Linked DNA regions of Thiocapsa rosea. The protein of the gene in region 1 interacts with the protein of each later gene in a pairwise test. Links are inferred from orthologs where the notes say so. Each region holds a gene or a part of one and is shown on either strand. Other genes may lie near its edges.

What was found.
Region 2: the proteins of nth (region 1) and aceE interact in binary tests that used the Escherichia coli proteins (3 or more experiments, as listed by UniProt). The link is inferred for Thiocapsa rosea from one-to-one orthologs.

What each region holds. Positions count from the first base shown.
Region 1 is NZ_RBXL01000001.1:2,481,038-2,484,137, reverse strand. Bases 192-3,091 are described here. They hold nth (endonuclease III), read left to right. Parts: upstream 192-1,272; coding sequence 1,273-1,911; downstream 1,912-3,091. Other genes in these bases: BDD21_RS10950 (host attachment protein), read left to right, coding at 2,666-3,091; BDD21_RS10955 (DUF1841 family protein), read left to right, coding at 2,060-2,506; lexA (transcriptional repressor LexA), read right to left, coding at 548-1,243; BDD21_RS10970 (LysM peptidoglycan-binding domain-containing protein), read left to right, coding at 192-584. Also shown: more of BDD21_RS10970, read left to right, coding at 1-191; more of BDD21_RS10950, read left to right, coding at 3,092-3,097. UniProt on the Escherichia coli protein: DNA repair enzyme that has both DNA N-glycosylase activity and AP-lyase activity. The DNA N-glycosylase activity releases various damaged pyrimidines from DNA by cleaving the N-glycosidic bond, leaving an AP (apurinic/apyrimidinic) site.
Region 2 is NZ_RBXL01000001.1:4,132,454-4,135,821, reverse strand. The notes cover bases 143-3,310. They hold aceE (pyruvate dehydrogenase (acetyl-transferring), homodimeric type), read left to right. Parts: upstream 143-455; coding sequence 456-3,110; downstream 3,111-3,310. Other genes in these bases: BDD21_RS18605 (DUF29 domain-containing protein), read left to right, coding at 143-193. Also shown: more of BDD21_RS18605, read left to right, coding at 1-142; aceF (dihydrolipoyllysine-residue acetyltransferase), read left to right, coding at 3,320-3,368. UniProt on the Escherichia coli protein: Component of the pyruvate dehydrogenase (PDH) complex, that catalyzes the overall conversion of pyruvate to acetyl-CoA and CO(2).

The DNA.
Region 1 (3,100 bases):
CGCGCAAGAGCGCCGACCAAGCCCGCATGGAGGCGGAGCGCCGGCTTGCGGAGGGAAGCCAGGAGATCGAGCGCCTGAACGGCGAGATACAGCGCCTGAAGGAGGCGCTGCTCGACCTGGAGCGAACCCTCAGCGAGCGCGACCGGCGACTCTCCGAGCTCGATGCCAGCAGGCTTTCGCTCACGACGGCCCACGAGGCACTCGAGCGCCGGTTCGAGGCACTCCGGGCACGGGTCCCGCCGCAGGACGGCGGCACTCTCGATGTGGAGCAGGCGCGACAGGCCTCCCGCGATGCCTACACGGAACTGCGCAGGACACTCCTGGATCCGAATGTGAAGCGGGAAGCAAGCGCGGAGCCTGCTGTGACTGCCGCCGAGAAGGTTCTGCACCAGCGTCAACTCACCCTGGCTCGCGTGTTGGACGCACAAGGCGCCTATCGGATTCGTCCCAGCGACTCTTTGGCCCTGATCAGCAGCCGTTGCTACGGCGACAGCAGTCAATGGCGTGCGCTGTTCGAGGCCAATCGCCATGTCCTCGAAGACCCCAATCAACTGATGCCCGGGGTCACCTTGGTCATCCCTTGACTCCCGCCGCTTGCGAAACGCCGAATCACACCGACACCCAATCCTTCGATGACGAGTTCTTGCGTGCGCAGATCGACCAGGATCGGATCGAAGCTTGGATTCTCCGGCAACAGGTAGGCCCGGCCGGTCCCGTGCCGATGCAGGCGTTTGACCGTCACCTCGTCGCCCAACCGTGCCACTACGATCTGGCCGTCGAAAACCTCGGAGGTGGTATGAACCGCCAGAAGATCGCCGTCGAGGATGCCGGCATCGCACATGCTGCTGCCGAGAACCCGCAACAGATAGTCCGCGCGGGGGTAAAAGAGGTCCGGATTAACCGGACAGGAGTCCTCGATATGCGCGGCCGCAAGGATGGGACTGCCGGCGGCGACACGCCCGATGATCGGCAGCTCGACCTCACCGGCGGCGGCGTGATCGATGAGCCGGATGCCGCGCGAACGACCCCGCGTCAGCTCGATCGCACCGTGCCGGGCCAAGGCGCGCAGATGATCCTCGGCCGCGTTGGCGGAACGAAAACCAAAGGTCCGGGCGATCTCCGCGCGTGTCGGCGGCACCCCGGTTTCGCGGATATGCGACCTGATCAGCTCCAGGATCTGCCGCTGCCGAGGGGTCAGGCCATCGCTCATGTCGGAGAATCGCTCAACGAAGTGGGCTGTCATTTTAGACAGTCCTGAGGGATTATCCATCGATGAACAAGGAAAAGCGCAATCGAATCTTCGAGCGTCTTCGCACCGCCAATCCGGCGCCGACGACGGAGCTGGTGTATCGCACGTCCTTCGAGCTTCTGGTGGCGGTGATCTTGTCGGCACAGGCGACCGACAAAGGGGTCAATAAAGCCACGGCGCGTCTGTTCGCGGTTGCCGATACGCCCGAGAAGATGCTCGCGCTCGGCGAAGAAGGCCTTAAAGCGCATATCCGGACCATCGGACTCTTCAACAGCAAGGCCGCCAATATCATCAAGACCTGCGCGATCCTGGTCGCGGAGCACGGGGGTCAGGTCCCGCGCGCGCGCAAGGCCCTGGAGGCACTCCCCGGCGTCGGACGCAAGACGGCCAACGTGGTTCTCAATACCGCCTTCGGCGAGCCGACGATGGCCGTCGACACCCATATCTTCCGTGTGGCCAACCGCACCGGGCTGGCGCCCGGAAAGACCCCGCTCGCGGTCGAGCAGGCATTGCTGCGCCATGTCCCCAAGGTCTTTCTGAAAGACGCCCATCACTGGCTGATCCTGCACGGACGCTATGTCTGCGTCGCACGTAAGCCGCGCTGCCCCGAATGTCCGATCGCCGATCTCTGCGACTATCGCGACAAGACGCCGCCGCCGTGACGCAAGATCGAACGCAAGCAGCACCGAGCCCGAATCCTCTAAACCGCGCCAGCGCCGACAGTCGCCGGAGCTGGCGCGGCCAAGCCGTTCCAACACATGACGCATACCGCACCGGGCGCGGTTTAACCCCTTCAAGAGCCTCGACTCCATGTTCGCAAAAGACCGTGAAAGCCATCGTCGCACCTTCATCACCGCCTGGGAGAAGGCTCAAACCGGACAACCCTTGGAGCCCGTCGAGGCACAGATTGTCCAGATCCTGCGCCAGCATCCCGAATATCATCGTCTCATGACCGAGATCGAAACCACCCTGGAGCGCGACTATCTCCCGGAGCAGGGTGAGTCCAACCCTTTCCTGCACATGGGGCTGCACATCGCCATCCTCGATCAGCTGAACACCGATCAGCCCGCTGGCATCCGTCGGCTCTACGGCCGCATCCTGCAGATCACCGGCGATCCGCACGAGACCGACCACCGCATCATGGAATGCCTCGCCGAGGCGCTTTGGACGCTGCAACGCAACCAAGCGCCCTTCGACGCCGCGGGCTACCTCGCGTGCATCGAACGCGCTGCCGGCGTGCGTCGACCGGGCCACTGAATTCCGTGACGGGCCTGTTACACTGAAAGGGACGGGAACCGACCGACACGGATCGGGGCGCAGCGACGCATGACCCTACATCGCAAGGGCGATCGTCCCGTCTCAGCCAAAGCCCCGACCGCATCGCGGCCGGGCTCAGTACGGGAGGAAAGTGACACCATGTTGACTTGGATACTAGCCGCCGACAACAGCCGCGCACGCATCTTCACCACCGACAAATCGGCAGGCGCGCTGCGCGAGATCCACACGCTGGCCTTCCCGGAAGGACGGCTCCACGAGGGCGATCTGACAACCGACAAGGGCGGTCGCGGTCACGACCCCATGTCGGGTGCGCACGGCATCAACGGCGAGGAGGCGCACAAGCAGGAGAATGCCGAACGCTTCGCCGGCCTGGTCTGCGAGACGCTGGAGAGCGCGCGCAACAAAGGGGAGCTTCAAAAGCTTTACGTCATCGCGGCCCCGGCTTTCCTGGGGATGCTGCGCAAACATCAGTCCCCGTCGCTCAAACAGCTGATCGCCGGTGAGATCGACAAAAACCTGACGACCCAGAGCCCCGAGGCGATCCGCAAGAGCCTGCCGGATTTTCTCTAAACC
Region 2 (3,368 bases), 1.7 Mb from region 1 along the record:
GCAGATTCAGCGTCAGATCCAGTCAAGCCCCAGCGTGAAGCCCTACGTGCCGGAGGCCATCGACGATGCCTACCCGGACGCCGTGGACATCACCGTGCGCGAGACCCTGTTGGGCCCCGAGCGGTTTCCCCGATCTTGCCCCTACGCAATCGACGAGATCCTTGATTTCGATTTCTACCCGAACGAGCCATGACCCCCAAGGTTCCGGCAACGTGGGCTCACGAGGCATGTCGATCGCCTGAGGCCGGAGAACGAAGGCCGAACGCAAGAAGCAGAAAGCTGATAGCTGATAGCTGATAGCTGACGGCAGGAGGCCGGCAGCTGGAGGCCGGCAGCTACTGACCAACGCCCGACCATACATTGACCCCCTAAATTCTCACCATTGCAAACTCCGAGCGCTGATATAATCCGCGCTTTGCCCGTGCCGACCGCTTCGACCGCTTCCGGGAAACAACATGACCAACAAGCCCGATATCGATCCCCAAGAGACACAGGAATGGCTCGATTCGCTCGAGGCCGTGCTCGAGAACGAAGGCGTCGAGCGCGCCCACTTTTTGCTCGAGCGACTGATCGACAAGGCGCGCCGTTCGGGGGCTTATCTCCCGTTCACCGCCAACACCGCCTATGTGAACACCATTCCGGTGCAGCAGCAGGAGCGCTTCCCCGGCGATCGCGCCATGGAGCGACGCATTCGCTCCTTCGTGCGCTGGAACGCCATGGCCATGGTGGTGCAGGCGAACCGGCTCTCGACCGAGCTCGGGGGGCACATCTCGAGCTTCGCCTCCTCCGCCACCCTCGTCGACGTGGGCTACAACCACTTCTTCCGTGCGCGCGACAAGGATCACGGCGGAGACCTGATCTTCTTCCAAGGTCACGCGGCGCCCGGCATCTATGCCCGCGCGTTCCTGGAGGGACGCATCAGCGAGGAGCAGCTCTACAACTTCCGCCAGGAGGTCGACGGCAACGGCTTGTCCTCCTATCCACACCCTTGGTTGATGCCCAACTTCTGGCAGTTCCCGACCGTCTCGATGGGGTTGGGTCCACTGATGGCCATCTACCAGGCGCGCTTCATGCGCTATCTGAACGACCGGGAGCTGGTCAACACGAGCGAGCGTAAGGTCTGGGCCTTCCTGGGCGACGGCGAGATGGACGAGCCCGAATCGCTGGGCGCCATCTCCTTGGCGGCACGCGAACGTCTCGATAACCTGGTGTTCGTCGTCAACTGCAACCTGCAGCGTCTCGACGGCCCGGTACGCGGCAACGGCAAGATCATCCAGGAGCTCGAAGCCGTCTTCCGCGGCGCCGGCTGGAACGTCGTCAAGGTCGTCTGGGGCAGTTACTGGGACCCCTTGTTCGCCCGCGACAAGCAGGGTCTGCTCCTCAAGCGCATGGAGGAATGCGTCGACGGCGACTACCAGGCCTACAAGGCCAAGGGCGGCGCCTACACCCGCGAGCATTTCTTCGGCAAGTATGCCGAGCTCAAGGACATGGTCGCCAACATGACCGACGAGGACATCTGGCGTCTGAACCGCGGCGGCCATGATCCGGCCAAGGTCTATGCCGCCTACGACGCGGCCATGCGCATGAACGGCAAGCCGACAGTGATCCTGGCCAAGACCGTAAAAGGTTACGGTATGGGTGTGGCCGGCGAGGGCATGAACATCACCCACTCGCAGAAAAAGATGGGCGAGACGCATCTCAAAGCCTTCCGCGACCGCTTCAATATTCCGATCTCGGACGATCAGATCGGCGCCGCGCCCTTCTACAAGCCGCCGCAGGACAGCCCCGAGATGCTGTACATGCATGAGGTGCGCGAGCGGCTCGGCGGGTTCCTACCGCTGCGTCGCGACGATGCCGCGGTGCTGCCGATCCCCGAGCTGGATGCCTTCAAGCCGCTCCTCGAAGGCAGCGGCGACAAGGAGATGTCGACCACCATGGCGATGGTGCGCATCCTCACGATCCTGGTGCGCGACAAGGCGATCGGCAAGTATTTGGTCCCCATCGTTCCGGACGAGGCACGCACCTTCGGCATGGAGGGCATGTTCCGCCAGCTCGGCATCTACTCCTCGATCGGCCAGCTCTACGAGCCGGTCGATGCCGATCAGGTCATGTACTACCGCGAGGACAAGAAGGGTCAGATCCTGCAGGAAGGCATCAACGAGGCGGGCGCCATGTCGTCCTGGATCGCGGCGGCCACCGCCTACGCGAACCACGGCCAGAGCATGATCCCCTTCTACATCTACTACTCCATGTTCGGGTTCCAGCGCATCGGGGATCTGGCCTGGGCGGCGGGCGACATGCAGGCCCGCGGTTTCCTGATCGGCGGCACCGCCGGACGCACCACGCTCGCCGGCGAGGGTCTGCAGCATCAGGACGGCCACAGCATGGTGGTCGCCGCGACCATCCCGAACTGTGTCGCCTACGACCCGGCCTACGCCTACGAGCTCGCCGTCATCGTCCAAGACGGCCTGCGCCGGATGTATCGAGAGAAGGAAAACGTCTTCTACTACGTCACGGCGATGAACGAGAACTACGTCCAGCCGGCGCTGCCGGAGGGCGCCGAGGCCGGGATCCTCAAGGGCATGTATCCGGTTCATCAGGGCGAGGAGCACACCCACCGGGTCCAGTTGCTCGGCGCCGGGACCATCCTGCGCGAGGTCTTGGCCGCGGCCGAGCTGCTCGCCAAGGACTTCAACGTCGGCGCCGATGTCTGGAGCGTCACCAGCTTCAACGAGCTGCGGCGCGAAGGCATCGATGTGGAGCGTTGGAACATGCTCCATCCCGACCAGCCCCAGCGCACCACCTATGTCGAGGAGCAACTGGCCGGGACCCGAGGCCCGATCGTCGCCGCCACGGACTATGTCAGGACCTACGCCGACCAGATCCGCCCCTACATCCCGCGACACTACCTGGTGCTCGGGACCGACGGCTTCGGGCGGAGCGACATGCGCAGCCAGCTGCGAAAATTCTTCGAGGTGAATCGTTACTACATCGTCGTCGCAGCCCTCAAGGCATTGGCCGACGAGGGCGAGATCCCGACCGCGACGGTCTCCGAGGCGATTCGGAAATACCGTATCGACCCGGAAAAACCCAACCCGGTAACGATCTGAACCGCGCTAAACCGCGTCCGGCATGGCATGGGTTACTTCGGTGGATCGACCGACGTACAAGGACCCACGAAGCGCTCGGTCGACGCGGTTTAGGACATCTAAAATCGAGAGCTAAGCCGCGTTCGGGCCGAAGCGCCCGGGTTAACCCGGGCCGCCCACCACAGGGAGCCGTGGTGATCGCCCCGGATGCGGTTTAGGGAGGACAGAGCGTGGCAACCGTCGAAGACATTCTGCTGCCGGACATCGGGGACTTCTCGG